One region of the Pantoea alfalfae genome, then DNA from elsewhere that is predicted to be linked to it. Evidence: riboswitches for the same ligand, from Rfam matches in the RefSeq annotation. Region 1 holds a riboswitch; each other region holds the start of a gene.
What was found. A riboswitch is a leader RNA that binds a small molecule or an ion and turns the genes downstream of it on or off. The one in region 1 is predicted to bind thiamine pyrophosphate.
Positions count from the first base shown of each region.

Region 2: it holds a riboswitch for thiamine pyrophosphate, as region 1 does, so the genes downstream of both, thiM (hydroxyethylthiazole kinase) here and K6R05_RS19520 (FAD-dependent oxidoreductase) in region 1, are expected to answer to the same signal.
Region 3: it holds a riboswitch for thiamine pyrophosphate, as region 1 does, so the genes downstream of both, thiC (phosphomethylpyrimidine synthase ThiC) here and K6R05_RS19520 (FAD-dependent oxidoreductase) in region 1, are expected to answer to the same signal.
Region 4: it holds a riboswitch for thiamine pyrophosphate, as region 1 does, so the genes downstream of both, K6R05_RS20350 (TenA family protein) here and K6R05_RS19520 (FAD-dependent oxidoreductase) in region 1, are expected to answer to the same signal.

Region 1 is NZ_CP082293.1:225,576-233,463, reverse strand. Features, by position in the region: gene K6R05_RS19540 (ASCH domain-containing protein) at 1-302, shown strand, start outside; gene K6R05_RS19535 (HesA/MoeB/ThiF family protein) at 312-1,280, opposite strand; gene K6R05_RS19530 (thiazole synthase) at 1,290-2,048, opposite strand; gene thiS (sulfur carrier protein ThiS) at 2,051-2,248, opposite strand; gene K6R05_RS19520 (FAD-dependent oxidoreductase) at 2,232-3,176, opposite strand; TPP riboswitch at 3,308-3,427, opposite strand; gene K6R05_RS19515 (ArsR/SmtB family transcription factor) at 3,573-3,887, opposite strand; gene K6R05_RS19510 (alkene reductase) at 3,904-5,022, opposite strand; gene K6R05_RS19505 (hypothetical protein) at 5,228-5,956, opposite strand; gene K6R05_RS22205 (P-loop NTPase family protein) at 6,395-6,940, shown strand; gene K6R05_RS19495 (LysE family translocator) at 7,124-7,753, opposite strand.
Region 2 is NZ_CP082292.1:1,385,187-1,393,074, reverse strand. Features, by position in the region: gene K6R05_RS06530 (MFS transporter) at 1-438, shown strand, start outside; gene K6R05_RS06525 (mannitol dehydrogenase family protein) at 505-1,965, shown strand; gene K6R05_RS06520 (GntR family transcriptional regulator) at 2,053-2,739, shown strand; gene thiD (bifunctional hydroxymethylpyrimidine kinase/phosphomethylpyrimidine kinase) at 2,792-3,592, opposite strand; gene thiM (hydroxyethylthiazole kinase) at 3,579-4,376, opposite strand; TPP riboswitch at 4,411-4,508, opposite strand; gene K6R05_RS06505 (hypothetical protein) at 4,807-5,004, shown strand; gene K6R05_RS06500 (AEC family transporter) at 5,102-6,061, shown strand; gene ahpF (alkyl hydroperoxide reductase subunit F) at 6,123-7,691, opposite strand; gene ahpC (alkyl hydroperoxide reductase subunit C) at 7,763-7,888, opposite strand, start outside.
Region 3 is NZ_CP082292.1:3,764,271-3,772,158, reverse strand. Features, by position in the region: gene rpoC (DNA-directed RNA polymerase subunit beta') at 1-1,193, shown strand, start outside; gene K6R05_RS17600 (DUF1127 domain-containing protein) at 1,249-1,431, opposite strand; gene K6R05_RS17595 (aminotransferase-like domain-containing protein) at 1,606-3,060, shown strand; gene thiE (thiamine phosphate synthase) at 3,254-3,880, opposite strand; gene thiC (phosphomethylpyrimidine synthase ThiC) at 3,883-5,805, opposite strand; TPP riboswitch at 5,893-5,993, opposite strand; gene rsd (sigma D regulator) at 6,145-6,651, opposite strand; gene nudC (NAD(+) diphosphatase) at 6,741-7,511, shown strand; gene hemE (uroporphyrinogen decarboxylase) at 7,552-7,888, shown strand, end outside.
Region 4 is NZ_CP082295.1:24,525-32,412, forward strand. Features, by position in the region: gene K6R05_RS20340 (ABC transporter permease) at 1-527, opposite strand, end outside; gene K6R05_RS20345 (ABC transporter ATP-binding protein) at 524-1,264, opposite strand; gene K6R05_RS20350 (TenA family protein) at 1,261-1,962, opposite strand; TPP riboswitch at 2,032-2,134, opposite strand; gene K6R05_RS20355 (6-phospho-beta-glucosidase) at 2,196-3,626, opposite strand; gene ascF (PTS cellobiose/arbutin/salicin transporter subunit IIBC) at 3,663-5,129, opposite strand; gene K6R05_RS20365 (LacI family DNA-binding transcriptional regulator) at 5,388-6,404, shown strand; gene K6R05_RS20370 (DeoR/GlpR family DNA-binding transcription regulator) at 6,401-7,150, opposite strand; gene K6R05_RS20375 (DUF1479 domain-containing protein) at 7,227-7,888, opposite strand, start outside.

The DNA of each region.
Region 1 (7,888 bases):
AAAAGGTAGCCACCTGCGGTTCGTTACAGAGCTGGCAGGATCAGGAAGTCCTGCCACAGCCGGGCGGCTACACCATTGTTCTGAACGGCGAAAAACGGCCCGTCTGCGTGATCCGCACTACCGGACTGTTCCTGACGCGCTTTGATCGCGTGACGCCCGAGATGGCGATGCTGGAGGGCGAAGGCGATCTCAGCCTCGACCACTGGCGGCAGGAACATCAGCGCTATTTCGAACGTGAAGGCTATTTCCACAGCGAAATGGAGCTGATCTTCGAAACGTTCCAACTGGTCGAGGTGATCTAAACCCGAACCTTACAGCGTATTTGCCGCCATCAACGCCAGACGCGTAACACCACGCGCGGCGAGGTTCTCAGCCGCCTGAGCTGCACGCATGCCACTGGCACACACCAGTACCACACGCTGATCGGATGGCGGCTGCCAGGCTGCTATCTGCTGCGGCAAAATCCGTAACACCCGTCCGGCCACACTGACCGGCGCTTCTTCGGGACTGCGCAGTTCCACAATGCAATCGTCCTCACTGAGCATCAGCTTATCGATAAACGGGATATCCGGCGCGTCGGATTCAGGTGCATCATCAAAGCGAAATTGCCTGATGTGCCAGTCCACAAAGTCGCAGTGAATCATGCAGCCGAGCGGCGACGGCGTCAGTTTCAATAACACACTCAGCACCATCTGGGCCTGCATTGCACCCAGCGTCGCTACCGCAGGCCCCATCACGCCCGCCGTATTGCAGTTTCCCGACGCTATCGGCAGTTGAGGAAAGAGCGCACGATACCCTGGCGCACCGCCGCAGAATCCGCCGACATAGCCTTTGCGACCCAGCACCGAGGCGCAGATCAGCGGCAGACCACGCGGAGAGCAGGCGTCGGAGAGTTGATAGGTGATGGCGAAGTTATCCGCCGCATCCACCACCAGATCGACCCCCTTCAGCGCCTGCGGCAGTTGGCTGGCGCTCAATATCTGGGGATGTGCCTCAACGTGGCAGTCAGGATTACGCAGCGCCAGCTCGCGCTGAGCACAGATTGCTTTCGGCTGGCCCACATCCCCGACGCCAAACAGCGTCTGCCGGTGGAGGTTGTGCAGCTCGACCCGATCGCCATCGTAAAGACGAATAAATCCGATGCCCGCTCCGGCCAGCAATGGCAGCAGCGTCGCGCTAAGGCCGCCCGCACCCACTACCAGCACCCTTGCCCCGCTCAGGCGCTGTTGCCCCGCTTCACCAATCTCCGGCAGCATCGCCTGTCGCTGATAACGCGTCATCGCTGCTCCTTAACTGAACTGTGCCAGACCAAAAATGGGCGTAGAAGCTGACGCCATGTCGCGTTGCTCCATCAATCCTGCCTGAAACGCCTCGTACCCGCCGTGGATCGCGGCGGCAAAGGCACCCGCCATGCGCACCGGATCGCGTGCTTTCGCTACCGCCGTGTTAAGCAGCACGCCATCAAAACCCATTTCCATCGCCTGTGCCGCCTGGCCTGGCGCACCGATGCCCGCATCAATAATCAGCGGCACACCTTTAAACCACGCACGCATGGCGCGTAGTCCCTCTATATTGCGCAGCCCCTGGCCGGAACCAATCGGCGCCCCCCAGGGCATCAGCACTTCACAACCCGCTTCCAGCAGTTTCTCGCCAACGATCAGATCTTCGGTAGTGTAGGGAAAGACCTGAAAGCCATCAGCACAGAGGATTCGGGCCGCTTCAACCAACGCAAAGGGATCTGGCTGCAGCGTGTCGGCATGACCAATCACTTCCAGCTTAATCCAGGGCGTGTCGAACAGTTCACGCGCCATCTGCGCCGTCGTCACCGCCTCTTTCACCGTGTGGCAGCCTGCGGTATTCGGCAGAATCCGTTTATTGAGCTGCTGCAACAGCGTGCGAAAGGCACCGCCTTCGCTGCCTTCACGACGCAGACTGACGGTAATGATCTCCGCACCGGATGCATCGATCGCCTGATGCAGAATGTCCGGTGACGGATAGCCGGCGGTGCCGAGCAGAAAGCGTGATTGCGGGGCAAATTGATAGAACATGGTTAACCTCCCTGCATCGGTGACAGGATTTCCAGCTGGCTGCCCGGCTCAAGCTGCTGGCTGGCATAACGGCTGCGCGGCACAAACTCACCGTTCAGCGCAGTGGCGACGGTGCGCGGGTCAATCTGCTGCTCCGCCATAAGTTCCGCCAGCGTGATTGCGCTGGTTTCAATCATGCGTCCATTAAGTTGAACTCGCATGAGTCATCTCCTGAGTGAGTTGCAGCATGAGTTTTTCAGCCATGATCGGGGCCAGTAAAAAGCCGTGGCGGTACAGCCCGTTTAACGAGAAGCGGCCATTTTCATAGCGGACTTCCGGCAGGTTCTGACGGTAGGCGGGACGCAGACCGGTGCCACTCTCCACGATGCGCGCTTCAGCCAGCGCCGGATGCAGGCTGTAAGCCGCGCTCAGCAACTCCATCATCGCCCTGCCGCTGATCGGGCTGCTGTCGTGACTTTCGACCATGGTGGCTCCGAGCATGAAGTGGCCTCCGGCACGCGGCACCAGATAGCAGGGAAAGCGCGGATGCAGCAGACGGACCGGACGGGAGAGCTGTACGTCGGTTGATTGCAGGATCAGCATTTCGCCCCGCACGGCGCGCAGGGCGGCCTGATGATCAAGAGCGTGAATGCCGCGGCAGTCGATAATTTTGCCACCGGATTTACCGCTGTGAAACGGTACGCCAGCGTCCTGCAGTGTGTCGCGCAGTTGCTGTAGTGCGCGACGCGGATCAAGATGCGCCTCTGCGGCAAAAAACAGGCCACGGGCGAAACGATTTTCCAGCGCCGGTTCGATGTCACCGGGCGCAACCCACCGATGCTGCTCCGTCATGCTGGCGAAGCGCGTCAGTTCGCGACTGTCTCGCGGCGGCGCAACCACCAGCGTGCCCTGCTGCTCAACGCCAACAACGCGTTGCGCCCACCAGGCCGCCGCATGCTGGCCCCATTCGATCACCTGCGGCGGCGCGCTTTCCGCTTCGCACCAGGGCGCAAGCATACCGCCCGCCCAGTGCGAGGCGGCACGACAGTCCTGCTGCGTAATAATTTCGACGGATTCTCCCCGCTCCCTGAGCAGTGTGGCGACGCACAGCCCGGCGACGCCGCTGCCGAGCACCGACCAGCGGCTCATGGTGTCCACCGGAGAGGAAGAAAGGGGTTCAGGATGAGATAGTTCACTTTGGCCTCGTTATCAGTTAACGAAGACCCGTGATACGGAGGGAAAAGGCAGAGACGTCGCGAACGCGCCCCTGCGGCAAGTATCGGATGCGATACCCGTCTTCCTACGCCAGTATCAACTGGGTCAGGTTCTAAGGGTCGCTAAGCCGCGCACTGCGCTATTAGCCTCTCAGTCTCTCTGGCGAGACTCCCCTGACGGCTTTAGTTGTAAGTTAAGCGGGCAGCTTCGTCAAGCCGCATGCGTGAAGACGCGCCAGAAATTCGGAGGATATGTGCAGGCGTTTACTGTGAGTGCAAAGGCTATGCATTCGCATATGAGAAAAGAGAGATGTGTTAAACGGCAGGTGCTCTAAAGCGCCTGCAGCGATTGTGTCACCACGTCGGTTATTTCACGAATACGCAATTCAGCGCGGCGATAGTAGGTCCATTTCCCGACTTTGCTGGCTTCGACCAGTCCCGCATTGTGCAGGGCTTTCAGACATAACGAGGTAGCGGGCTGTGATAAGCCCGCCTTGTCCTGGATGAGGGTGGCACAGACGCCATACTGAGCGAAGGGATAGAGCTGCGAATAGCCCGCAAACGCTTCGTCAGGATTTTTAAGCCACTTCAGTACTGCCACTCTGGTCGGGTTGGACAGTAACTTCAGGGCATTTTCGGGGGACATGCCGCCTCACATAAGATCAGGATTGAAAAACAGGATAGTCAGTATAGCCTTTCTCAGTGCCGCCATACAGGGAGGCGTTGTCGACCTCATTCAGCGGATAGCCCGATTTAATGCGCGCAGGCAAATCGGGATTCGCGATAAACGAGCGGCCAAAACCCGCCAGGTCGCCCCAGCCGTTATCCAGCATACGCTTTGCTTTTTCCGCCGTGTAGCGACCGGAATAGATGATCGGCGATCGGAATGCTTCCCTCAGTGCAACCCGGAAACACTCTGGCATATCCGGGCTATTATCCCAGTCCGCTTCGGCAATAGAGAGATAACCAACTTCCAGCTCATTCAGAAGCTGAGCGGCGCGGATGTAGGTTGCGTGGGGATCGCTTTCAACCAGGCCAAGATAGACGCGCTCTTCGTCGGTACTCGAAAACAGCGGCGCAAACCGCACGCCAACACGGTGGCTGCCAAATACCGAGCTGACCGCCTCAACCACTTCACGCAGAAAACGCAGACGATTCTCTGCTGAACCGCCATATTCATCCGTACGGAAGTTGGTGTGCTCCGAAATAAACTGGTTAATCAGATAACCGTTGGCGGAATGCAGTTCCACACCGTCAAAACCCGCCTCTTTTGCATTTTCCGCTGCGCGTCGGTAAAGCGCCACGATCTCTTTTACTTCCGCGTTGGTCAGTACCCGTGGTTCGCTGGGTGCGGTCAGTATCCCGGCACCAGGTCCGGTTTCAATAAATATCCGGACGTTATCAGCCGCGATGGCTGAAGGGGCAACCGGTGCCTGTTTACCGGGCTGAAGTTCATTGTGAGAGACGCGACCAACATGCCAGAGCTGACAGAAAATCGTTGCGCCTTCCTGATGTACCGCCTCTGTCACCTTTTTCCAGCCAGCGATCTGAGCGTCGCTGTGGATCCCCGGCGTCCATGCATAGCCCTGCCCGCGAGGTTCAATCTGGGTGCCTTCGGTGATCATCAGTCCCGCGCTGGCACGCTGGCGGTAATACTCCACCATCAACTCGCCGGGAATATTGCCCGGCTGTTCACTGCGACAACGCGTCAGCGGCGGCAATACAATGCGGTTACGAAGCGTGAGATCGCCCAGGTTCAGGGGGGTAAAAAGTGACGGCATAACAAAAGGTCCTCTGATGTGTAAGAGGCGCCATTATATTTACACATTTAAATTTGTAAATGTGTAATCAGTGCTTTTTGTTTTAGTCGGGTTTATCAGAGTGTCTCATCATACTAAACAGCCTCATCGTAGCAATCCTGCCGACGCGACGCTCAGGATGGCTTTATTGTCACGAAAGAGCCGCCAGCCGCAGGTTCATCACCTTTTAAGCTATGTATTTATCAGCGAACGCCTGCCACTGCTGGCGACAAACCTCCAGCTGTTTAAGTGCGTCATCGATTGAGGGTTGCGATTTGTTGCCCGGATTCGGTGTGGAACGAATCACATCAGCAAACGCACTGAAAATGGCGTTCATGTCACTGCCCGATTTTGTCGCTTCGAACATCCTGGCCCGTTCATTCTGTGGCCGCGCGGTGCCGCTCTTTACCTGGTTGAGATAATCACGCGCAGCCGCCACGATTTCGCGGGTGCCATATTGATGCGCAATATCCAGCCTCTGCTGTGCTCCCAGCAGCGTGCGCTCTTCGCGTAATGCCACTTTACCGTCGATCATCTCATCAACAATGCCCGTCGCCTGCTCCCACTTGTCCTCCGGAACATATTTCTCAATAAGTTTGTGCAATTTCACCTGCGTTAACGTTATTGCCATCGCTTCAGAGGTATCGCTGTTATCGTACTGATTTTGTCCCACCTGACCTTCAGCGAGCACCTGATGAAGTGCGCCCGCAAACTCATCCATACTGGCCTGGGTGTTATCTGTCGTCATGTCCACCAGGGGCCGGAATGTCCTTGCATCCCAGTTAGTATAGGGATCATTGAAAAGCGCATAGCCGAGGTTAAACGTGGGTCCCTGATTAGCGGATCGACTTGTCAGCAGACCTTTCAGATTTATATCCTGCTGTTCAGCTGAGACAGGATCAGCTACGACCTGCATCAGGCGGTCTCTTGCCGCCTGAGAGATGTTAACTACAGCGTCAGGAAGCGTTTTTCCGGTAATTGACTCGGTATTGACGCCTGAAGATGGTTTGATTGCGCCGGAAGTAGCATAGCTATTTGCCACGCCGTCTGTAAGTCCATTGATTAACACCATAATGCCCTCTACGGTTTGATTAATTGAGTAATTAATCGGCAGGATGTAACAAACCTTTACCGTGACAAATACAACCCGTAAGGCGGGTGACTTCTTTGAAAATCAGATCATCAGGTTCGCTTTGACATGACTTTAATTCATAATGCCTTCAGAAACCCTTATTTGCGCCTCCTGCAGGTCAACACATTCCATATAAGATTAAAAACTTGCGAAATGCATAGAAAAGCATCATGTCAGCAGGCCGTTATTCCTTTCAGACAAGGCAAATTCAAAGGACATATTATGAATAGTGCACTGGCTTTAGAGGCGCTGGGACCACGTATTTGTATTATGGGTCCTTCAAACAGCGGTAAATCCACCTTAGCAGAGGCTATTTTCCGCAAAACGAATTTACCTGTTGTTCATCTTGATCAACTTCACCATCTTCCAGGTAGTCAATGGATTCCCAGAGCGCCGGAAGCATTTCGCCATTTGCATGCGGATGCAGTGAGTCAGGAAAAATGGGTGATGGAGGGAAATTATACAAAATGCATTGAGGAACGATTTGCTCATGCCACGGGATTGATTCTTCTGGATGTAAAAGTGACCGTGGCACTGCTGCGTTATATTCGCAGGTGTTATTCATCCACACCGCGAATAGGGGGTCTCGGCATCAGCAGAGAGTCCGTAAGCCTGGAGATGCTTAAATATATTGTTCGTACTGCCCCGCAGAATCGTAAGTACCATCAGACGCTTTACGATCAGGTCAGATTGCCAAAAGTTCTGCTTAATTCTCCGCACGAGATTAAAGCCTGTTCAGAATACTGGGGCTTACAGTTAAAAAAATAAGTAAACCCACACCGCTTCGATAAATCACCCATCTATAAGCTCGTCAGCAAGTCAGCGCGATAACCTGTTGGTTTACGCCATGACATTATCAGGGTTGCATCGCCTGCTGCCGCTCCGGCTCATCATCTGATCGTTCCTCGTAAGGAGTCAAAACGGATGACGCTCCGTCATCATTAGCCGTAATTAGTTACGGCTGAAGACCAGTTTCAATCCTGCCAGCGCAAAGCAACAGGCTAGCAGCGCATCCAGCCCGCGACGAATTCGACGGTAAAAAGCGCTCATTACAGCCGTCGAAAATAGCAAAGCATAACCACCGAATACAACCATGCAGATCGCCGCACAGCCGCAGATAATCATTGGTAACGTCGAGGTGACCGCTTGGGGTTTAAGGGCAAATGACATAATCGCCACCCAGGTCAGAATCGCTTTGGGGTTGCCGATATGCATCAGGATACCCTGACGGAACAGGCTGCCATAAGCGACCCGGGTATCGCTGGTTTTAAACTCTCCGGCTTCCGTACGGCGTAACGCAGATTTACCGGCTTTAAACGCCAGCCAGAGCAGATATAATCCGCCGCCAATTTTCAACGCAATCAGCAGTTGAGCAAAGGTTGTCAGTATGGTCAGCACACCGCAGGCTGCCAGCAGCGCCCAGATCATCGACCCACTCACGACACCCGCAGCCAGCGCCAGCGCGGCACCTCTGCCCTTTTTCATCGCTGTCCCCATTATCGCCATAATGCTCGGTCCGGGACTGGCCGTGGCAACAAAATAGGTTGTAAAGATCAGGATTAACTCGTGTGAAAGCGCCATATTTTTCTCTGCGATGCGGGATTATCAATATGTTATATCCGCTGGCAAAGAAATTTACTATTCATTAACACATTGCCGGTTTTTACGGAGGAGGCTTAATAAAAAGGGCAGGCATCAGGTACGGCAGCGATAAGC
Region 2 (7,888 bases), on a different replicon from region 1:
GCACTGGGTGGGTGGATCTCCGATAAGATCTTTAACATCACCGGCAAGCTGTTGTTGTCCCGCAAAATTGTGCTGGTGGTCTCACTGCTGGCCGCCGCAATTTGTGTGGCGCTGGCGGGTACGATAAAAGATGTGGTGCCTGCGGTAATTATGATGTCTGTGTCGATTTTCTTCCTCTACATCACCGGCGCGATCTACTGGGCGATTATTCAGGATGTGGTGCACAAAAGTCGTATCGGCAGCATCAGCGGCTTTATCCATCTGGTGGGGAGCCTTTCCGGCATCATCGGGCCGATCGTCACCGGCTTTATTGTTCAGCATACCGGTAAATTCGATAGCGCCTTTGTGCTGGCGGGTTGTGTCGCCGCGCTGGGGGCTTTCCTGGTGCTGTTTGTGATTCGCAGTCCGAAACCTGAGGATAAACCGGTTTCGGTCTGAGTGTTGTTCCGCTAACAGAACGATGTTTTGGGGCGCTTTGCGCCCCGTTTGCCATAAGGACGGACTATGTTACAGATTGATTGCCTCCCCGCTGAGGTCCGGCGCCCCGCTTATGACCGCAGCCAGTTAAAAACCCGCATGGTGCATATCGGTTTTGGTGCTTTTCATCGCGCTCATCAGGCACTTTGCAGCGACAGGCTGGCTGAACAGGGTAGCGACTGGGGATACTGCGAAGTGAACCTCAACAGCGGCGCGCTGATTCAGGCTCTGCGTGAGCAGCATCTGCTCTATACCCTCACCGAGATGGCTGATGATTCCCTGCATACCCGGGTAATTGGCGTTATTACCCAGGCGCTGCACGGTAAAAGTGACGGTATTGAGGCGGTGATTAACGCCATGAGTCAGCCTGAAGTGGCGATTGTCTCCATGACCGTCACTGAAAAAGGCTACTGTCATCAGCCCGCCAGTGGCAATTTAAATCCCGATCATCCCGATATCGTCCATGACCTGCAGCATCCGGATGCGCCGCGCTCGCTGCCAGGTCTGATTCTGGCCGCGATCCGCCGCCGCCGTGACCAGGGGCTACCTGCCTTCAGCGTGATGTCCTGTGACAACATGCCGGAAAATGGTCATGTCACCCGCAACGTGATTGTGCAACTGGCGCGGCAGCAGGATCCGGCGCTGGCAGAGTACATTCAGCAGCACATTACCTTCCCCTCAACCATGGTCGATCGCATCGTTCCGGCGATGACCGATGCGGCGTTTGCGGCCCTGAGCGCGCGCCTGGGTTCCAGCGACCCGGTTGCGGTTGAAGCGGAACCCTTCTTCCAGTGGGTGATTGAAGATAACTTCGTCAATGGTCGTCCGGCGTGGGAAAACGCGGGCGCAGAACTGGTCAGTGACGTTCTGCCCTATGAAGAGATGAAACTGCGCATGCTGAATGGCAGCCACTCTTTCCTGGCCTATCTCGGCTTCCTTGCCGGTTATGAATACATCAGCGACTGCATGGCCGATCACCATTTCCGCGCCGCCGCCCGTTCACTGATGATCGATGAGCAGGCTCCTACTTTGCGCACTCAGGGCGTGGATCTCAACGCCTATGCCGATTCACTGATTGCGCGTTATGAAAATCGCGCCATTAAACATCGCACCGGACAGATTGCCACTGACGGCACACAGAAACTGCCACAGCGTATGCTCGATAGCCTGCGCTGGCACCTGCAGCGCGGTAGTGACTGCGACCTGCTGCTGCTGGGCGTAGCGGGCTGGATGCGCTATGTCGGCGGCGTCGATGAACAGGGTCAGCCGATCGACATCCGCGATCCGCTGGAAGCGCAGCTCGCAGAGTGCGTTGCCACCAGTGAAGAAGGTGAGTCTCGCGTGCGGGCATTGCTCGCCATCCGCGAAGTATTCGGCGAGGATCTGGCGCAGAATAGCGACGTGGTTGCCCGACTGACTGTCTGGTATCAGCAACTCACCACCCAGGGCGCGCGTGCCACAGTGCATCAGTGTCTCAACCGCGGCTAAAAGCGCTGGCGCAGACGCAGTGCGCTGATTAGACTGACACTTTCCCATCGCGCTGGCCCCGGCCAGCCGTAATATGGATATTGCTGCATGTCGATCGCCTATACCATTACTACCAGCGAACCGGTAAATCAGCAGATTTACCGTTATCTGCGCAAAGATATTGTTACCTGCGCAATTCAGCCAGGTTCGCTGCTCTCTGAAAAAGAGGTCTCAGCACGCTTCAACGTCTCACGCCAGCCGGTGCGTGAAGCGTTCATAAAGCTGGCTGAAGCCGGACTGGTACAGGTATTGCCGCAGCGCGGCACCTTCGTGCGCAAAATCTCCGCTAAACGTGTCGCGGATGGCCGGTTTATCCGTGAGGCGGTGGAAGTGTCGGTAGTGCGGCGGGCAGCGGTGGAGATTGACGATCCCGCCCTGATGGCACTGGAACATAATCTGCAGCTGCAGCGCATGGCCGCTGAGCGGCATGACAGCCAGGCTTTCCTCACTCTGGACGATGAGTTTCATCGCCTGATCGCTGAAAGCATTGACTGCAAGCTCGCCTGGGAGACGGTGGAAAACATAAAAGCGGCTATGGACAGGGTGCGGTTTCTGACGCTGAGTGAAGTCTCACCACCGGAGAGGCTGATTGAGCAGCATGAAGAGATTTTTGCCGCGCTGAAGCGCCATGACGCCGATGCCGCCGAAGCGGCGATGCGTCGTCACCTGCAGGAGATGATCTTCTCAATCACCCCGATTGCCGAGCGTAACAGCGCCTGGTTTGAAGCGCCCTGAAACGGAAACTGCCCGCACCGCCTGATTACCAGGTCGATGCGGACCTTCGCCGTCACCACCACTGATGAAAATGGTGCACCGGTCCGATGCCGTTCCCGACCTCCAGCGAATCCGCCTGTAACAGCGCCTGCTGCAACCAGTTTTTCGCTTCCTCAATCGTCTCTGCCCAGTCAGTATGGCGCGGACGTAACGCGGCTAAGGCGGCCGACAGCGTGCAGCCGGTGCCATGGGTATGACGGGTATGCACGCGTGGCGTGCTGAATCGCTGTTCCGCTGAGTGAGTAATCAGCCAGTCCGGACTCTCCGACGCCGCCAGATGACCGCCCTTCATCAGCACGGCCTGACAGCCGAGTGCCAGCAAGGCCCGCCCCTGCTCGCGCATCTCTGCCTCATTGGTGGCGATAGCGCAATCCAGCAACGCCGCCGCTTCCGGCAGATTTGGCGTGATCAGCGACACCTGCGGTAATAACTGCTCCCGTACGCTGGCCACGGCGTCTGGCGAAAGCAGCGCATCACCACTTTTCGCGACCATGACCGTATCCAGCACGACAAACGGGATCTCAGCACGCCTCAGCCGGGCTGCAACCTGTTCCACAATGGCCGTTTCAGACAGCATGCCGATTTTTGCGCTGTCGATACGCACATCATCCAGTACCGAATCGAGCTGGGCGGCAACAAAGTCAGGCGCAATGCGATAAACCGACTGCACGCCCTGGGTGTTTTGTGCCACCAGCGCGGTAATCACACTGGTGCCGTAGGCACCCAGAGCTGAGAAGGTTTTCAGATCGGCCTGGATGCCCGCGCCGCCACTGGGATCGGTACCGGCAATCGTCAGAGCATTAATGCGCTTCATGCTCTACCTCCAGCGTCCAGAGTGCATCAATAAACGCCGTGACAAAGCTGCCGGGTCCGGCTGCCTGCGCCGCTGCCTTTTCACCCGACAGGGCCATTATCTGACAGGCCGCCGCCACGTTCATCAGCCGATCGCCTGGCAGAGCAGTGAATCCCGCCACTACAGCAGAAAGTGCGCAGCCGGTTCCGACCACGCGCGTCATTAACGGGCTTCCACCGGTTATGGCAAGGAGTCGCCGGCCGTCGGTGGCGTAGTCCACTTCACCGGTGACGACCACAAGCGTGCTCCAGGTTTCCGCGAGCTGTTGGGCCGCATTGAGTGCTGCATCCGCCTGATGCAGCGTGTCGACACCGCGCCCGCCGCCGGCCTGTTGTGCCAGCGCCAGAATCTCTGACGCATTTCCCCGAATCACCGCCGGTTGCTGGCTGAGCAGTTGCTGACAGAAGTCGCTGCGCAGCGTCAGCGCGCCGACGGCAACCGGATCGAGTGTCCAGGGGGTGCCCGCCTGATTAGCCGCGATAACGGCAGCCTGCATCGCCTGCTGGCGCTCGCGGGTTAACGTGCCCACGTTAATCAGCAACGCATCGGCAAAGCGGCCGAACTGTGCCGCTTCGTCAGCATCGATCACCATTGCCGGTGAGGCATTGAGCGCGAGTAACACATTGGCAGTGAAGTTCTGGACCACGTCATTGGTCATGCAGTGCACCAGCGGTGACTGACGGCGGAAAGTGTGCAGAACGGGCGCGAAGTGCGCAGCAGAAAGGTGTTGAGATTGATGTGTCATCGTAGCTCCCAACCGGCGAACAAGAAGGCGAATGCGGTCAGGCATCAGACTTCCCTACGCTGGCATTATCCAGATCAGGTAATACGGGTATTTCTCAGCCTTCATTTAAGAAGGGCACCCCGAGTCGTGTTACGGCTTGCAGCATAGGCAAGCCGTACTGTTAAAGCAAGCCTGGAAAATAATCGGAACTGAAACAATTCACATGATCCCGATCAACTCTCAGCAGTACAAAAAAAGGCTTAATGCTGCGGGCTATCGGAATACCTCTTTATAAGTAGAAGTGTTTATTACCCTGATGAGTAATATTTCCCGCAGTGAATCTGGTGACCCCATAATAACTAACCTGCTCGCAGCATTATCGTAAAAAACACGTTATTTCATGGAGTTAAAAAACTTCTGAAGCGGAACTTCATACTATTCAGGACGTATGATGCGATTTTTAGCGCTTATTCCACACCGTCATCGATGGCAGGAGATTAATATTGAACGCAAGGGTGCCGTGGCACCCAATGGCAGACAGTACCTCTCCACCTATCTTTCCGCCCGCTGCACAGGCTGTGGCGAAATTATTCACCGGGTCTATTATCGGGATATCAGTGACAGACAGGCACGCCGCTGGTTAGGTTAGTGTCCGGGCAACGGTCATTCCAGACACAGTTCAAGTTAACAGTTAGTTAGTAATTTGTTAGTCTGGTAACTAATGATCGCCTGACCAGACTCTCTCTATGCCACTGCTGTTTGAAAGCTTAAGCCATCAAATTTATCTGTCAGCCCCGCTGTTTATCCTGATCCTGCTGGGATACTGTCTGACGCGCCTCGGAAAATGGCCCGCCAGCATCAGCGAAGGGATGAACCGCTTTGTATTTAACGTCGCACTGCCCTGCATGCTGTTTCGGGTGATGAGCACCTTCTCGCAAAGTCCGCCGGTGGATGCGCGCCTGTTGCTGGCCTTCTTCGGCAGTTGCCTGCTGGTGTTTATCGTGGGGCGACTGCTGGCAACAAGGCTGTTCAATCTGGATGGCGTAGCGGCGTCGGTTTTTGCGCTGGGCGGCATCTTTTCCAATAACGTGATGCTGGGGATCCCGGTGGCCACAGTACTGCTGGGGCCAGAAGCCCTGCCCCCGGTGGCGCTGGTTCTGGTATTTAACAGCCTGATCCTCTGGACCTTACTCACCGTTTCGGTCGAATGGGCGAAACAGGGCAGCTTCTCGCTGGAAGGCGTGTGGCGCACCCTGATTGGGGTAGTAAAGAATCCACTCATCATCGGCATTCTCAGCGGGACGGCCTGGAGTTTTCTGCAGCGTCCTTTGCCGATGCTGGCCGCAGAACCGTTAAAGATGCTGGCTTCACTGGCCGCGCCCCTGTCGCTGGTGACGCTGGGCATGAGCCTGGCGCATTATCGGGTGCGGGAAGGACTTAAAGAGAGCTATACCCTCTGCCTGCTGAAGCTGGTGCTGCAGCCGATGACGGTATGGGCTATCGCGTGGCTGACCGATTTGCCACCGCTGGAGAGTAAAGTGGTGGTACTGCTGGGATCGATGGCAGTCGGGGTTAACGTCTATCTGATGTCGCAGAAGTTCAATGTCATTACCGGCCCGGCGGCGGCGAGTATGCTGTTTTCAACGGTATTTGCGGCGGTGACGACGCCGATATGGATGATGCTGATGACACTGGCGGGCTATTAACAGGCTAAAAAAAAGCCCCTCAGCAGGCGTGCTGAAGGGCTATTGTCTGGTTAACTAAATGTTATTCAGCCGATTTGGTACGAATCAGATAGTCAAACGCGCTCAGTGAGGCTTTAGCACCTTCACCACTGGCGATGATGATCTGTTTGTACGGCACGGTGGTGCAGTCGCCCGCAGCAAACACGCCCTTCAGGCTGGTTTCGCATTTACCATCGATGATGATCTCACCCATTTTGTTGCGCTCAACCGCGCCTTCCAGCCACGGGGTGTTCGGCAGCAGACCGATCTGAACGAAGATACCGGAGAGCGGCAGCTCGTGGGTGGTCTGCGTCGTACGGTCGATATAGTGCAGGCCGGTCACTTTGGTGCCGTCGCCTTTCACTTCAGTGGTCTGCGCGTTCAGGATCACATCAACGTTCTTCAGGCTGCGCAGCTTATCCTGCAGCACCTGATCGGCGCGCATCTCACCGGCAAACTCCAGCAGCGTAACGTGTTCAACGATACCGGCCAGATCGATGGCCGCTTCCACGCCGGAGTTACCGCCGCCGATCACCGCTGTGCGTTTGCCTTTGAACAGCGGACCATCGCAGTGTGGGCAGTAGGTCACGCCTTTGGTGCGATACTCTTCTTCACCCGGCACGCCCATGTTACGCCAGCGTGCGCCGGTCGCCAGGATGATGCTGCGGGATTTCAATACTGCGCCGGAGGCGGTTTCGATGGCGTGCATTCCGCCCTCTTTCGCTGCCGGGATCAGTTTGATGGCGCTCTGGCTTTCAATGACGTCCACGTTGTAATCATCCACGTGTGCGCGCAGTGAACCGGCCAGTTTTGCCCCTTCGGTTTTCGGTACGGAGATATAGTTTTCGATATCGACCGTGTCAAGCACCTGGCCGCCAAAACGCTCACCCAGCAGGCCGGTACGGATGCCTTTACGTGCTGAGTAGATGGCTGCCGCTGCGCCCGCCGGACCACTGCCGATAATCAGGACTTCATACGCGTCACGCTTGTTCAGCTCTTCTGCCGCACGTTTATCCGCATTGGTATCCACTTTGCTGACGATTTCCGCCAGGCTCATGCGACCCTGACCAAACTCTTTACCATTGAGGTAAACCGCTGGCACGCCCATCACGTTACGTTCCTGAATCTCGTTCTGGAACAGGCCACCGTCGATAGCGGTGTGGCTGATGCGCGGATTAATCACCGCCATAAGGTTCAGCGCCTGTACGACGTCAGGGCAGTTATGGCATGAGAGTGAATAGTAAGTTTCGAAATGGAAGTCACTGTCCAGCGCCGCGATCTGATCCAGCAGGCTCTGTGCTTCTTTCGACGGATGCCCACCGGTCTGTAACAGCGCCAGCACCAGTGAGGTAAATTCGTGACCCAGTGGGGAACCGGCAAAACGCGGGCCGCTGTTCGAACCTGGGTTAGTGATCAGAAATGAGGGCTTACGCACCTGACGATCGTTCTCTTCGCGGAAGCTGACTTTGTCAGACAGGCCGGCGATATCAACCAACAGTTCACGAATCTCGGTTGATTTTGCACCCTCATCCAGGGTGGCGATCAACTCAACAGGTTTGGTTAATTTCTCAAGGTAAGCCTTGAGCTGCGTCTTCAAATTTGTGTCGAGCATAGTGATATCCTGGTCAAAAAATCGGGTGCCGCAGCACCCGATTGGAGAATGGTCGAAAGGGCGAAGCGGAATTAGATTTTGCCAACCAGGTCCAGAGACGGAGCCAGAGTTGCATCACCTTCTTTCCATTTAGCCGGGCACACTTCACCTGGGTGAGAAGCCACGTACTGAGCCGCTTTCACTTTGCGCAGCAGGTC
Region 3 (7,888 bases), on a different replicon from region 1:
TTGCAGCGGGCGAAACCGTCGCAAACTGGGATCCGCATACCATGCCAGTTATCACCGAAGTGGGCGGTTTCATTCGCTTCACGGATATGGTTGATGGCCAGACGATTACCCGTCAGACAGATGATTTAACCGGTCTGTCTTCACTGGTGGTTCTGGACAGTGCTGAACGTACTGCAGGCGGTAAAGATCTGCGTCCTGCGCTGAAAATTGTTGATGCCAACGGCAACGACGTTCTGATCCCGGGCACCGACATGCCGGCTCAGTACTTCCTGCCAGGTAAAGCGATTGTTCAGCTGGAAGATGGCGTTAAGATCAGTGCCGGTGACACGTTAGCGCGTGTTCCACAGGAATCTGGCGGTACCAAGGATATTACCGGTGGTCTGCCACGCGTTGCTGATCTGTTCGAAGCGCGTCGTCCGAAAGAGCCAGCTATTCTGGCGGAGATCAGCGGCATCATCTCCTTCGGTAAAGAGACCAAAGGTAAGCGTCGTCTGGTCATTACTCCGCTGGATGGCAGTGAGCCATACGAAGAGATGATTCCGAAATGGCGTCAGCTGAACGTGTTCGAAGGTGAACGTGTTGAGCGCGGTGACGTGGTTTCCGATGGCCCAGAGTCTCCACATGACATCCTGCGCTTGCGTGGCGTGCATGCGGTGACCCGTTACATCACTAACGAAGTGCAGGAAGTTTACCGTCTGCAGGGCGTTAAGATTAACGATAAGCACATCGAAGTCATCGTTCGTCAGATGCTGCGTAAAGCAACCATCGTGAGCGCAGGAAGTGCAGACTTCCTGGAAGGTGAGCAGGCTGAATTCTCTCGCATCAAGATCTCTAACCGTGATCTGGAAGCGAACGGAAAAGTCGGCGCAACCTTCATGCGTGACCTGCTGGGTATTACCAAAGCGTCACTGGCAACCGAATCGTTCATCTCTGCAGCCTCGTTCCAGGAGACCACACGTGTCCTGACCGAAGCAGCAGTAGCAGGCAAGCGCGATGAACTGCGCGGCCTGAAAGAGAAAGTCATCGTGGGTCGTCTGATCCCAGCCGGTACCGGTTATGCGTACCATCAGGATCGTATGCGCCGCAAAGCGGCAGGTGAAGTTCCGGTTGCACCGCAGGTGACTGCGGATGAAGCCTCAGCCAGCCTGGCTGAACTGTTGAACGCCGGTCTCGGCGGCAACAAAGACGATTAATCGTCCTTTGCCTGATAAAAACCCTGCCTCGGCAGGGTTTTTTTTTGTCTCAGATTCAGCCATTCCAGTCACTGCGGCTGATACCAATATCTTTCAGCTGACTGTCGCTTAACTTCGACAGGATGAGGCGTGTCTCACGCCGCAGCTGCCAGCGTTTGTAACTGCGCCACAGATAACGAACCAGGTGGTAAGGCGTGCCTGTAAACGGTTTAGCTGCGCGATTCTCGTCATATCCCATGATAGTGCCCTCAGTGAAGTGTCTGAGGACCATTTTCAGTGGATCGCTCTGTATGATACAGACGCAAAAATCACTTTTATTTAACATACAGATTGCCGTCAGTATGATCTGAATGGTAAAAAAGAGTCGGAACTGTACTGGTTACTGCTCAGCCTCTGAGCCTGTGGAGATACAATGACCCGCTATGAACATCTGGCTACGCTGCTGGCTCAGCGTATCGAACAAGGCTTATATCGCAGCGGTGAGCGCCTGCCTTCAGTACGCAGTCTGAGTACGGAGCATGGCGTCAGTATCAGTACCGTGCAGCAGGCTTATCATCTGCTGGAAGAGAAGCAGATGATTACGCCGCAGTCGCGCTCCGGCTATTTTGTGGCGTCACGCAAAGCAACGCCGCCGATCCCGGCGCTGACCCGCCCCGCACAGCGGCCGGTTGAGGTGACACAGTGGGATGCGGTGCTGGAGCTGATTAACAGCCGTCTGGAAGATGATGTTTTGCAGCTGGGCAGCGGCATGCCCGATCTGACCCAGCCGACGCTTAAGCCACTGTGGAAAGCTTTCAGCCGCCAGGTGCAGAAGCAGGACATGGCGCTGCTGAATTATGACAGTCTATATGGTGTGCTCGCTTTGCGGCAACAGGTTGCACGGCTGGCGATAGACAGCGGCTGCCAGCTCACCGCCGATGACATTGTCATTACTACCGGCTGTCATGAAGCATTATCGGTCGCCGTACGTGCAGTCTGCGAGCCGGGGGATATCATTGCCGTTGAATCACCGTCGTTTCACGGCATTATGCAAACTCTGCGCGGCTTTGGCATTCGTGCCATCGAGATCCCAACCGATGCAGTCACCGGCATCAGTCTGGAAGCGCTGGAGCTGGCCTTTGATCAATGGCCGATTAAAGCGGTTGTTGTTGTGCCGAACTGCAATAATCCGCTGGGATTTATCATGTCTGAGCCGCGTAAGCGGGCTTTGCTGGTGCTGGCGCAGCGGTTTGACGCGGCAGTGATTGAAGATGATGTCTATGGTGAGTTAGCCTGGGAATATCCGCGTCCGCCTACCATCAAATCGCTGGATCTCGATGGCCGGGTGTTGCTGTGCAGCTCCTTTTCGAAAACGCTGGCGCCAGGTTTACGCGTTGGCTGGGTTGCACCAGGCCGCTATCGTGACCGCGTGCTGCACATGAAATATATTGTCACCGGCTCCACCGCCACACAGCCTCAGCATGCGGTCTCCGAGTTTATCCGTCAGGGCCATTATCAGCCTCATCTGCGCCGGATGCGGCAACTCTATCATCGTAACTATGAAACTTTTAGCTGCTGGGTACGCCACTACTTTCCCTGCGGCATCTGCGTTTCCCGTCCTCAGGGCGGTTTTCTGATGTGGATAGAACTTCCCGAAGCGTTTGATGCGGTTCGTCTTAACCGGGAACTGCGCGAGTCAAAAATTCAGATTGCTGTGGGTTCACTGTTTTCAGCGTCGGGGAAATACCGTAACTGTCTGCGCTTAAACTACGGGCTGCCGATCAACGAGCAGACTGAACAGGCGCTGGCGCGGGTGGGTGCGGCCGTCGAGCGCGCCATGCTCTCGTGCCAGCATGAGACCCAGGCTTCAGCCTCTACGCTCGCATAGCGAAGAGAAGAAGCAGGGCCGGCAAGAGGAGGGATCCGGCCCTGGTCAGATAACCTTAACCTGACGGATGCCACGTTAAAGTTTTGGATCACAGCACGCCAGCGGCAACATGCACCTTTACGCGGCACTTTCCCGGAATAATGCTGGCTTTACCGATTTTGCAGCCGCTATGCGCGACAGGTTCCATAAATGCTTAGTCGCCTGGTCCTGCCAGCGCCAGAAGGGTGCGCGTTGCGGCACGCCAGTCATCTGCCTGAGTAATCGCACTCACCACAGCAATGCTGCCGACGCCGGTGGCCAGCACCTCGGGTGCCCGCGCAATCGAGATACCACCAATCGCCACGGTGGGAATATGCGTCAGCCGTGTCAGATGCCGTTTCAGCTGCTCAATGCCCTGCGGCGAAGAAGGCATCTCTTTGGTCTGCGTCGGGAAAATATGCCCAAGTGCGATGTAAGAGGGCTGGATTGCCAGAGCGCGATCCAGTTCCGCATCGTCATGGGTGGAGAGCCCCAGACGCAATCCTGCCTGATGAATGCGAGCAAGATCGGCGACATCGAGATCCTCCTGACCCAGATGTACGCCATAAGCCTGATGTTTAATCGCCAGCTGCCAGTAGTCATTGATAAACAGGCGGGCGTCGTAGCGTTTACCTAACGCAATCGCCTGAGCAATGGCGGGTTCGGCGACCTCATCAGGCCGATCTTTGATGCGCAACTGCATCGTGCGAACGCCCGTTTCAAGCAGGCGTTCGATCCACTCGGGGCTATCAACCACCGGATAAAGTCCCAGGCGCGGGACGGTAGCGGGAAATGCGGGCATCGTTACTCCTCCTTAATGGCATCGGCGGGGTGATAGAGCTCACCGCCGCGGCTGCGGAAACGATCTGACACCTGCGCCATGCCCACTTCAACCGGCTCGGCACGGGCATCCTGGCGTGCCGCAAACTCGCGCACCTCCTGGGAAATTTTCATCGAGCAGAATTTAGGGCCGCACATTGAGCAGAAATGGGCCACCTTGCCTGACTCCTGCGGCAGGGTTTCATCATGCATTGCCCGCGCCGTATGGGGATCCAGCGCAAGGTTAAACTGATCTTCCCAGCGGAATTCAAAGCGTGCTTTAGACATGGCGTTATCACGGATCTGCGCTCCAGGGTGGCCTTTCGCCAGATCGGCAGCATGCGCTGCGATTTTGTAGGTGATCAATCCCTGCTTCACGTCCTCTTTGTTCGGCAGACCCAGATGCTCTTTGGGCGTGACGTAGCACAGCATGGCACAACCAAACCAGCCAATCATGGCGGCACCGATACCCGAGGTGAAATGGTCGTAGCCGGGCGCGATATCAGTGGTCAGCGGCCCAAGCGTGTAGAAGGGAGCTTCATTGCACAGATCGAGCTGTTCAGTCATATTACGGCGGATCATATGCATCGGCACATGTCCCGGACCTTCAATCATCACCTGAACGTCATACTCCCAGGCAATACGCGTCAGTTCGCCCAGGGTACGCAGTTCGGCAAACTGCGCCTCATCGTTGGCATCCTGAATGGAACCCGGACGCAGACCATCGCCCAGCGACAGGGAGACATCGTAAGCGGCGCAGATTTCACAAATCTCGCGGAAGTGCTCATACAGGAAGCTCTCCTGATGGTGGGACAGGCACCATTTCGCCATGATCGAGCCACCCCGCGAGACAATTCCCGTGAGGCGTTTCGCCGTCATCGGGACATAACGCAGCAGTACGCCCGCGTGAATAGTGAAGTAATCGACGCCCTGTTCCGCCTGCTCCAGCAGCGTGTCCCGGAATATTTCCCAGTTCAGCGCCTCGGCCACGCCATTCACTTTTTCCAGCGCCTGATAGATCGGCACGGTCCCGATGGGCACCGGGCTGTTTCGCAAAATCCATTCTCGCGTTTCATGAATATAGCGACCGGTAGAGAGATCCATCACCGTGTCGGCACCCCAGCGGGTCGACCACACCAGCTTTTCTACTTCTTCCTCGATAGAAGAGGTGACTGCCGAGTTACCGATGTTGGCATTGACCTTGACGAGGAAGTTACGGCCAATGATCATCGGCTCCGATTCAGGATGATTGATATTGGCAGGGATAATGGCGCGTCCGTCAGCGACCTCCTGACGGACAAACTCGGGTGTGATATCGGCGGGCAGATGCGCGCCAAAACTGTGCCCCGGATGCTGTTGCAGCAGCACCTCACTGCGGATTCGCTCACGGCCCATGTTTTCCCGCAGGGCGATGAACTCCATCTCCGGGGTAATCATGCCCTGACGGGCATAGTGCAGTTGCGTGACACGGCGGCCTGCACGGGCGCGTCGCGGTGTTGGCAGGTGATCGAAGCGCAGATGATCCAGCCCCTCGTCAGCCAGTCGCTGCTGGGTATAGCCCGAGCTGTTCTGCTCAAGAAGCTCACTGTCGTCGCGTTCAGCAATCCAGCGTGCGCGCAGCTTTTCCAGACCGCGATGCACATCAATCTGTGCCGCGGGATCGCCATACGCACCTGCCGTATCATAGACCGGCACCGCTTCATTTTGCTCATAGAGAGGCTGTTCTTTGCTGCCGCCGATATGGGTCGGGCTTAGGGTGATTTCACGCATCGGCACGCGAATATCTTCCCGGCTACCGGTAATCCAGACGCGACGGGACTGAGGAAAAGCACTGCCGCTTTGCAGGGAATCGATAAATTCCTGCGCCTGGGTACGCTGTTCACGACGGGACATTTTTGGGTCAGACATAGCAATCTTCCTGTTAAGGGGGAACGATGCTTGTCCGGAGTTCGGAAGGAGTAACCGTATAGACAGCACAGGCATGCTGGCATACAGAGAAGTTTTACTCTTGTTCCCTACGCAGGTTCTAACCTGGTCAGGTTCCGCGGATCCCGAATTAACGGTCTCAGCCCAACTGGGCACTCCGACAAGAAGCGGTTTTTTCGCGGGTGTCTGATAACAGACTCGGGCGTAAAACCTCACATTTCAAAGCTAAAATAAAAAAGGTTCTTTGGAGAGCGCTCCTCAGAACCTGTTCAGCATAAAAGGGCTACAGGATAATCTCAAGCCCTTTGCCATTGTTAACCACTAAGCCGGACGCGCGATTTGGCTGTCATTCGCCACTGGTGGCGTAGCAAGCTGGTTATCCCAGGCCAGCTGAATCAGCTTATCTTCCAGCGTAAAGCGTGATTCCAGCACTTCACCCACTTCGGAGAGAGCCTGCTGGAAGGTCATGCAGTTTTCATCATCAATGGCCTGCTGCAGGTGACCGTCATACAGCTGCATCAGACGCTCAGTGTTTGCCTCCAGCGGAGGGTAGATCTGCGCGGCGGCGATCATCGGGCTGTCGCCACTCATTTCACTGATCACGCGCTCATAGATACTGAAGTGACCGGCAGAAAGATAGTCGACCAGGCCGTGACAGAAGTTGTCGAGTGCCTGCTCATCAAGACGCGTCAGCGCCTCTTTTTTAGGTTTAAGACCGACCAGGTGATAATAGGTCACCAGTAGCTGGCGACGCGCTTCAAGCCACGAATCGACCAGTTCATTACTGCCACCTACGCGTTCAGCCAGGACGTCTAACTGGTTAAGCATATCTAACTCCATGTGAGTTATAGTTGTTTATCTACACACTTAACATCAGGGCTTCAGCGTGCGAGTTGACGCTAAGGATGACGAAATAAATGCAATGCGAAATCTCAAGCGTAGACGCTGGATGGTGGATTGTCAGCCATGAACAAAAACTTTGGTTGCCACAAGGTGATTTACCCCACGGAAACGCCGAAAAATTCGGTTTAACTGGCAGTAAGGCCCGGACCATTGGTGAATGGCAGGGCGAAAAAGTCTGGCTGATTTGTGAGCCGCGTTCCTCCGATATGTTCTCCATGCGACAGCTGATCGATCAGGATGTGGCGCTGTTTCAGCTGGTGGGTCGCGGTGTACAGCTGGCGGAGTTCTACCGCTCTCATCGCTGGTGCGGCTACTGCGGACATGAGATGCACCACAGCAAACATGAATTTGCCTGTCTCTGCAGTCATTGCCGTGAGCGTTACTATCCGCAGATCGCGCCCTGCATCATTGTGGCTATCCGTCGCGGCGATGAAATCCTGCTGGCGAATCATGCCCGCCATCGCAACAAGGTCTACACCGTGCTGGCCGGTTTTGTGGAGGTCGGCGAGACGCTGGAGCAGGCCGTTGCCCGGGAAGTGATGGAAGAGAGCAATATCCGCGTCAAAAACGTCCGTTACGTGACCTCCCAGCCTTGGCCCTTCCCGCAATCGCTGATGACGGCGTTCATGGCGGAGTATGACAGCGGCGATCTGCAACATGACGGTAAAGAGCTGCTGGATGCCGCCTGGTTCCGTTTTGATGCGCTGCCTTTGCTGCCACCGCCAGGCACGGTAGCGCGCCGCCTGATTGAAGATACCGTCGCCCTGTGCCGCGCCGAAGCGTGAAAGTGCTACACTACACGCCTGTTATTGAGAGAGTGTTGAGATGAGTGAACTGAAGAACGATCGTTATTTGCGTGCCCTGTTACGTCAGCCGGTTGATGTCACGCCGGTATGGATGATGCGACAAGCCGGGCGCTATTTGCCGGAGTACAAAGCGACACGCGCCCAGGCGGGTGATTTCATGTCGCTGTGTAAAAACGCCGAGCTGGCCTGTGAAGTGACCCTGCAGCCGCTGCGCCGTTATCCGCTGGATGCCGCCATCCTCTTCAGTGACATCCTGACCATTCCGGATGCGATGGGACTGGGTCTCTACTTTGAAACCGGCGAAGGTCCGCGTTTCTCTAATCCTGTGACCTGCCGCGCTGACGTTGAGCGTTTGC
Region 4 (7,888 bases), on a different replicon from region 1:
CCCAGGGCGGGCAGTGCGGCTAACAGCCGGACATGACGCAGTTGTGCTATGTGTGAAGCGCCCATCGTGCGAGCCAGATCGAGATAGCCAGGCGTGACGCGACGCAGGCCATCAAAAAAAGCTGAGGTAACAGGAAAGAAGATCACCAGTACCGCTATCGCGACTTTGGCGCTCATGCCAAAGCCAAACCAGAGCACCAATAGCGGTGCCAGGGCAAATACCGGAATCGCCTGGCTGGTGATCACCAGCGGCATCATCCAGCGCTGTAACCACGGCGAAAAGGTCATGCCCAGTGCCAGCACCGCGCCCAGCAGCACGCCGAGCGCCATACCGATGAGGATTTCAGTCAGGGTGATCAGGCTGTGATGGCCGAGATAGCCAGCGTTGTCCCACAGTGCGGTAGCAACCGCAGCGGGCGAGGGCAGCAGAAAGGCCGGAACGGAAGTGAGTGTGGCGAGCCACCACAGCGTAATCAATCCGGCAGAGAGCATGACTCCACGGCGAAGCGCGGCGAAACGTAATCTCATCCGCCCAGCCTGCTTAGCTGTTTCAGCAAGGTGGCCTGACTCTGGATCACGCTGGTATCGTCTGCTGCCCGTGGTGGCTGGCCCTGGAGTGGCGGGCAGGTTTCAATGCCTGCTGAACCCATTACCAGCAGGTGATGACCGAGGCGACAGGCTTCCGCGGCATCATGAGTGATCAGCAGCACGGTATGTCCGGCCAGCACTTCTGCCGCCAGAGTCTGAATCTGTGTCCGGGTCAGTGCATCCAGCGCCGAGAAGGGCTCATCCATCAGTACAATGGGCTGACGGGTATAGAGGGTACGCGCCAGCGCTACCCGCTGACGCATACCGCCCGAAAGTGTCGCAGGTCGCGCACGGGCACAGTGGCTCAGGCCAACCCGCGCCAGCAGATGCTGCACCAGATCACGATCGGCTTTCTCACCTTTCAAGCGGCTGGCGAGGCAGACGTTCTGTTCCACCGTCAGCCAGGGATAGAGCAAATCCTGTTGCCCCATCCAGGCGATGCGCCCGGCCAGCGGCAGACCATCGCTGCCCTTAATTTGTCCCGAAGTGGGCGGCGTCAGACCGGCAATCACTCGCATCAGGCTGCTTTTACCTACGCCGCTGGCACCCAGCAAAGCGGTAAATGCACCACCCGCGATCTCCAGATTAAGCTCGCTGAACAATGGCTGCTGATCCAGCGTCAGGCAGAGCTGGCGAACGGAAATACCCGGCGGCACGGCATCGTTCAGCGGCTTCATGAGCTGCCCCGCAGACCGTCAGCATGATTAAGACCCATCTGCCAGAACGCCGCTTCCAGCCGGGTTGCGGTCGTAAAAATCTCCGACAGTGAGTTAATACGTTGTTCACCGGCGCGCTGCTGAGCCAAAGTTTCAAACAGCAACAGTGAGGAACCGACGCCCGTCAGGTAGGACTCATCGCCGTAATTCTCAATCCATGCCGCGTAAGGATTCCCCTCAAAGCAGGTCGCAGGATTGTCCAGCAGCCTCAGGCCGATTTCCGCATAACCGGCGACGCAGGGCATCAGCGCCGTCATCAGCGCCAGCGCATCTCCGGTGTGACCCACGTCCAGCACGTAGCGGGTATAATTGATTGTTTCCATTGCCTCAGGTTCGCTCGCCACCGCCTCTTCGCTGATGCCCCATTGCTGGCAGTAAGCCAGATGCAGCGGCAGTTCGCTGATAATGGCGTTCAGCGATGCCGTCGCGCTGCGTAACGCAGCCGGTTCAGAGAGCTTACTGATCAACAGGCCCCACGCACGGGCGAAGTGCAGCAGGAACAGATAATCCTGGGTGAGATAGTGGCGGAAAGCGGCGGGTGGCAGCGTACCCTGACCGAGCTGCTGCACAAAATTGTGCCTGACATAATCGTGCCATTGCGTGCCCGCCTGCTGGCGCAGACGACCATAAAAACCGGTTTCGAAAAGCGGATGTGACATAGGATCTCCAGTAACAGGGGAGATCCGGGCATAAGGTCTGGAACAGGGGATGAAGCAGGAGATGAGGCAGAACATCTGCCGACCCGTCCCTTCGCTGGCATGACCCAGATCAGGTTCAAAGGGTTCGGCTTGCGCCATCTCAGCCCATGACAGGACACCCCTCGGAGACATTCGTTATACGATATTTATTGCTGGAGTACAACGACACCAGTACGCGTTATTCAGTGACAATGTCACTCAAGATTGGCCCCGTTGCTGGCAATCACTTTCTTATACCACCAGAAAGACTTTTTGCGCGTGCGCGCCAGCGTGCCGTTACCCAGGTCGTCGCGGTCAACGTAGACGAAACCGTAGCGCTTGCTCATTTCACCGGTTGAGGCGGCAACCAGATCGATGCAGCCCCAGCTGGTGTAACCCATCACCGGCACGCCATCTTCAATGGCATCGCCCATGGCGCGGATGTGTTCACGCAGATAGCTGATACGATAATCATCATTGATCTCGCCATTCGCGTCGATTTCATCGCGCGCCCCCAGGCCATTCTCTACCAGGAAAAGTGGCTTCTGGTAACGGTCATACATCATATTCATAGTAATGCGTAAGCCCAGTGGATCGATGCCCCAGCCCCACTCACTGCGTGGCACATGGGGATTGGTCAGGGATTTCACCACATTGGCTGCGCTGCTGTTCTGTTCGTTCATTTCCGCCGAGGCGCAGCGAGAGGCGTAATAACTGAACGAGACAAAGTCGACGCTATTTTTCAGGATATCGGCATCGCCATCAGCGATCTCAAGCGTAACGCCTTTTTCCCGGAACACGCGGGCGGCGTAAGCCGGATAGGCACCGCGTGCCTGCACATCAATGAAGAACAGGTTTTCACGATCCTTCTCCAGCGCCGCCCAGACATCCTCTGGTTTACTGGACCACGGATAAAAGTTGCCGCCTGCCAGCATACAGCCGATCTGATTTGCTGGATTCACTTCATGCGCGATCCGCGTAACCAGCGCGCTGGCAACCAGTTCGTGATGCGCCGCCTGATACTTCACCTGCTCCTTATTCTCACCCGGTTCGAACACCAGACCCGCACCGGAAAACGGGCTGTGCAGCAGGATATTGATCTCGTTAAAGGTTAGCCAGTATTTCACCAGGCCATCAAACGCCTCGAAACAGCTGCGGGCATAGCGGGCAAAGAAGTCGACCATTTTGCGATTGCGCCATGAGCCATATTCGGTCACCAGATGCATCGGCACATCGAAATGACAGAGCGTAACCAGCGGTTCGATATTATATTTCCGGCACTCCTCAAAGACGGCACGGTAAAAAGCGATGCCTTCTGGATTGGGCGTCAGTTCATCACCGTTTGGATAGAGGCGGCTCCAGGCAATTGACGTACGAAATACGCTGAATCCCATTTCCGCCATCAGCGCAATATCTTCCGGATAGCGATGATAGAAATCAATGGCATCATGGCTGGGATAAAATTCATCATCCCGCAGCGTAAAGCGCTTTTCCAGACCCAGTTTGACCGCCAGTCGGTGTGGGCCATGCGGGATCATATCGACGGTGGTTGCGCCCTTTCCGCCCTCACGAAAACCGCCTTCACTCTGATTGGCGGCTAACGCGCCGCCCCATAAAAATCCTTGCGGGAACCTTGAATCAGACATGCAATCCTCTTTTCCGGGTCAGAATGACCCTTTCCTTTAGTGGCTATTAATCGCGTTGGTGCGTTCGGTAAGCGGCGCGGGATGCGCGGCGGTAGCGGATTCGGATTTCGTTTCAGTTTCCGCTTCAGGAATATCTTCAAACCCTAACAGCAGCGTCAGCACAAACGACAGCACCACCGACAACACCATAACCGCACCGACCCAGACGATACTGATGGGATTGCTGGGGTCAAAAAACTGAACGCTGGTGAAAAGACCCGGTGAGGCCATTGAGTGGCTGGCCAGCCCGCCAATGCCCGCGACCGCGCCGCAGATAAAACCGCTGATCAGACAGGCGATCAGCGGACGTTTCAGACGAACCGCCACACCATACAGCGCCGGTTCAGAAATGCCGGCAATGATGGCAGACGCTGCTGCTGCCAGTGCCGTCTGACGCAGTTCGCGGTTTTTGGTGCGGAACGCCACTGCCAGCGACGATCCGCCCAGCGAGAGATTGGCACCAATTTCTGACGGCATCACCATGCCCTCTTTGCCGGTTTCAGCAATGGTCTGGATGATGGTCGGTGTGAACACACGATGCATCCCGGTCATCACCAGCAGCGGCCAGATGGCACCCATAATCGCGACGGAAAGCCAGCCAAGATAGCCATGCACGGTGTAAACCAGCGCAGAGATGCCGCTGCCGATCCAGATGCCAATCGGGCCAATCAGCACAATCGCGATAGGGGCAGCAATCAGCACAATCAACATCGGTTTCAGAAAGTTTTTGGTAACGGCCGGGGTAATACGGTCCACGCCGCGCTCGATGTGCGACAGAATCCAGGTCATCACCAGTGCCGGGATCACCGTGTAGGTATATTTCACCGCCGTCACCGGAATGAAAGCGAATTCAACGTGCTGACCCTGCGCCGCTTTTGCCATCAGCTCAACAAAATTGGGATGCACCAGTACGCCAGCAATCGCGATCGCCAGCGACATATTGGTTTTGAATTTCAGCGCCGCAGAGGCTGCCACCATGACAGGCAGAAAGAAGAATGCGCCGTCGCCAATCACGTTGAGGATCACCAGCGTTGACGAACCTTTCTCAAACACGCCAGCCATATCCAGAATCATCGCCAGCAGCTTAACCATCGACCCGCCAATAATCGCCGGGATGAGTGGTGACATGGTGCCCACCAGCGCATCCAGAATGCCCGCGCCGATGCTTCGCAGGGTGATTTTGCGCTTCACCGGTTCAGGGGCTACCGCACCGGGCGATCCCAGTGCCAGTACCGCCTGGTAAGCCTGAGAGACGTTATTGCCAATGATCACCTGGCACTGCGTGTCGTTGTGCACCACACCCATGACACCTTTAATCGCTTTGAGGCGGGGATAGTCGACCCGAGTTTCATCTTTCACCACAAACCGCAGACGCGTCATGCAGTGAGTGACAGCTTCGATATTGGTGAGGCCGCCTAGCGCATCGACAATGGCGCGTGACACCTCGGCATAGTTCATGGGCATGATCGTTCTTCTCTGTAGGGTAAATCGGTTAGCATTTTTATGTTTTTAGCGGCTGCTATCAGGTAAATAGGAAACCGGTTTCACAAAATCATGAAGTGCTTTCTTTGAGCCGACAAGGTGATAAATCAGCCAGATTTCTTTTTTGTGAACTTCATCACTCCCAGCGAATCAGGTATTTGCGCCAGCGGACAGGGTAAATATTTCCAATATTGAGAGGCTTGGGTAGACTGCAGAGCGACGCAGCGAGGGAAATTCACCATGGCAACGATTCAGGAAGTGGCAGAGAGAGCAGGCGTCTCAAAAGCGACAGTGTCACGTGTGCTTTCTGGCAATGGCTATGTCGGGCAGGAGAAGCGTGAAAGGGTGTTAAAAGCGATTGCCGAAACCGGCTACCGTCCCAATCTGCTGGCCCGCAACCTGGCGACTAAAACGTCTCAGACCATCGGACTGGTGATCACCAATACGCTCTATAGCGGCAGCTATTTCACTGAGTTGATGGCGCACTCCGCACGCATCATGGAGCAGCAGGGCCGCCAGCTGATTCTGGCAGATGGTAAACACACCGCTGAGCAGGAAGAAGCGGCGATTCAGTTTTTGCTCGACCTGCGCTGTGACGGCATCATTATCTACCCGCGCTTTCTGAGTATCGACGCGCTGGATGCGATTATCTCCCGCCATAAACAGCCGATACTGGTCATTAACCGGCGGCTACGCGTCAACCAGAGCTACTGCATTTACAGCGATCAGCATACCAGCAGCGCGAAAGCGGTGAGCCATCTGCTGAGTCAGGGACATCGCGATATCGCGTTTATCACCGGTTCGCTGGATTCCCCGACCGGCGTCGAGCGTCTTTCCGGCTATCGCGCTGCGCTGGCTGCTAAAGGTATTGAAGCCGACGACCGCCGTATTGTGGCTGGGAAATGGACGGCGCAAAGCGGCATGGCGGCAATGGACTGTCTGCTGGACCGCAACGTCCCCTTTACTGCGCTGGTGGCGAGTAATGATGAGATGGCGATTGGTGCCATCAAGCGGTTGACCGAATGTGGCATCGCGGTGCCCGATCGGGTATCGGTGATAGGCTTCGATGATATTCCGCTGGCACCTTATATCACGCCGTCTTTATCCAGTATGAAGCTGCCGGTGACGGAGATGATCGATGAAACGATTAACCGCCTGCTGACCATGCTGGATGGCGGTGACTGGCACAGTCAGGCGCCTTTTACGGCCAGCCTGATGCTGCGCGATTCCGTTACTAAAGGCCCCTGGTCCGCTTAATTTGACGCGATTTGTATCACCTCAATGGCCTGTTCCCTGAGGTGTGCGATGGTTCCGGCATCCAGCGTCTCATCGGTAATCACATGGCCGACCTGGTAACCGGATGAGAGCGGATAAGGGCGAATCTGCCCGAATTTAGAGGAATCGGTCAGGGCATAGCTTTCAGCACCTTTCGCCAGCACGGCATCCACCACATCACAGCGCAGCATATTGCGGCCGGTGAAACCGGTCTCCGGGTGCCAGCCATCCACACCCACAAACGCTCTGTGAAAATGGACCTGCTGAATAGAGTAACGCGTCAGCGGGCCTACCACCGACTCACTGCTTTTCTGCAGCAATCCACCCAGCACAATCACTTCACAGGTGGCGTCCCGCAGAAGCTGGGCGATATAGTGGCTGACGGTAATCAGTGTGAGATCGGCACGGTCAGCCAGCGCACGTGCCAGCAGCGCATTGGTACTGCCCCCTTCGATGAACACCGATTCACCCGGCTGCACCAGGCTGGCGGCATGTTGCGCCAGCGCCTGCTTAGTGGCATAGCGGGTATTCATGCGGGTGCCGACATTGTCACTGTCCAGCGCCAGCGCGGAGCCATGCACCCGGCGCAGCAGCCGGTCGCGTTCCAGCAGCGTGAGATCCTGGCGCACCGTCACTTCAGAAACACCGGTCAGCTGCGCCAGTTCACTAACCGTTACGCTGCCCCGGCTGTTAACCATTTGAATAATCTGGTGATGTCGCGGATTCATAATTGGGTTTCGTCAGGAATAAAAGGAGCAGTGTATCAGGGAATCTCCCGCGCCGGTGCACAACGCGGGGTCAGGGTCAGTCTAAATCCAGTGAACAACGTCCGTTACTATTCAGATCTTCCGGCTTAAAACGTTGCTTCCACCCGGCTTCATAATCTTCCGGCGGAAAATCATCCGGCGAACGTCCCTGTTCCAGTGCCTGCGCAACCCGCCGGGCATAGGCGCGGTTTTTATCGCACATCGGCGCAGCGGGGATATACATCACATTGCCCCAGCCCTGCTGATCCTCCACCGGTGCAACAGAATGGATCACATCACAGTGCCACCATACTGAATCGCCCGCCTCCAGAGCCGGGATTGAACAGAGTCCGGCGATCAGGTGCGGATGCCACTGCGCATTGACAGGTAATACCCGACCCGGCGCGACGCCACAGAGTTCATCTTCAGGTACATCGGAAAGCAGCGGTCGCAGCAGAATATACGCCATCGCCTGGGGCACCGGCACCACATGCAGCAGACCCTGACCGGGGATCATATCGGAGAGTGCGGTCCAGCCCTGAAACGTGCGGAACACAGAACACTTAGTCGTGCCAGGCAGATCATACTCATCAACGTCGGTACGATGTGCCGCATCCCAGGGATCGTAAGCGGCAAAATCACCGTGAAACAGCTTGCTGAAAACCTGCTGATAAGCCGGCAGTAACCAGCGTTCCAGCGCACCGGAGTCGGTATGGGCAC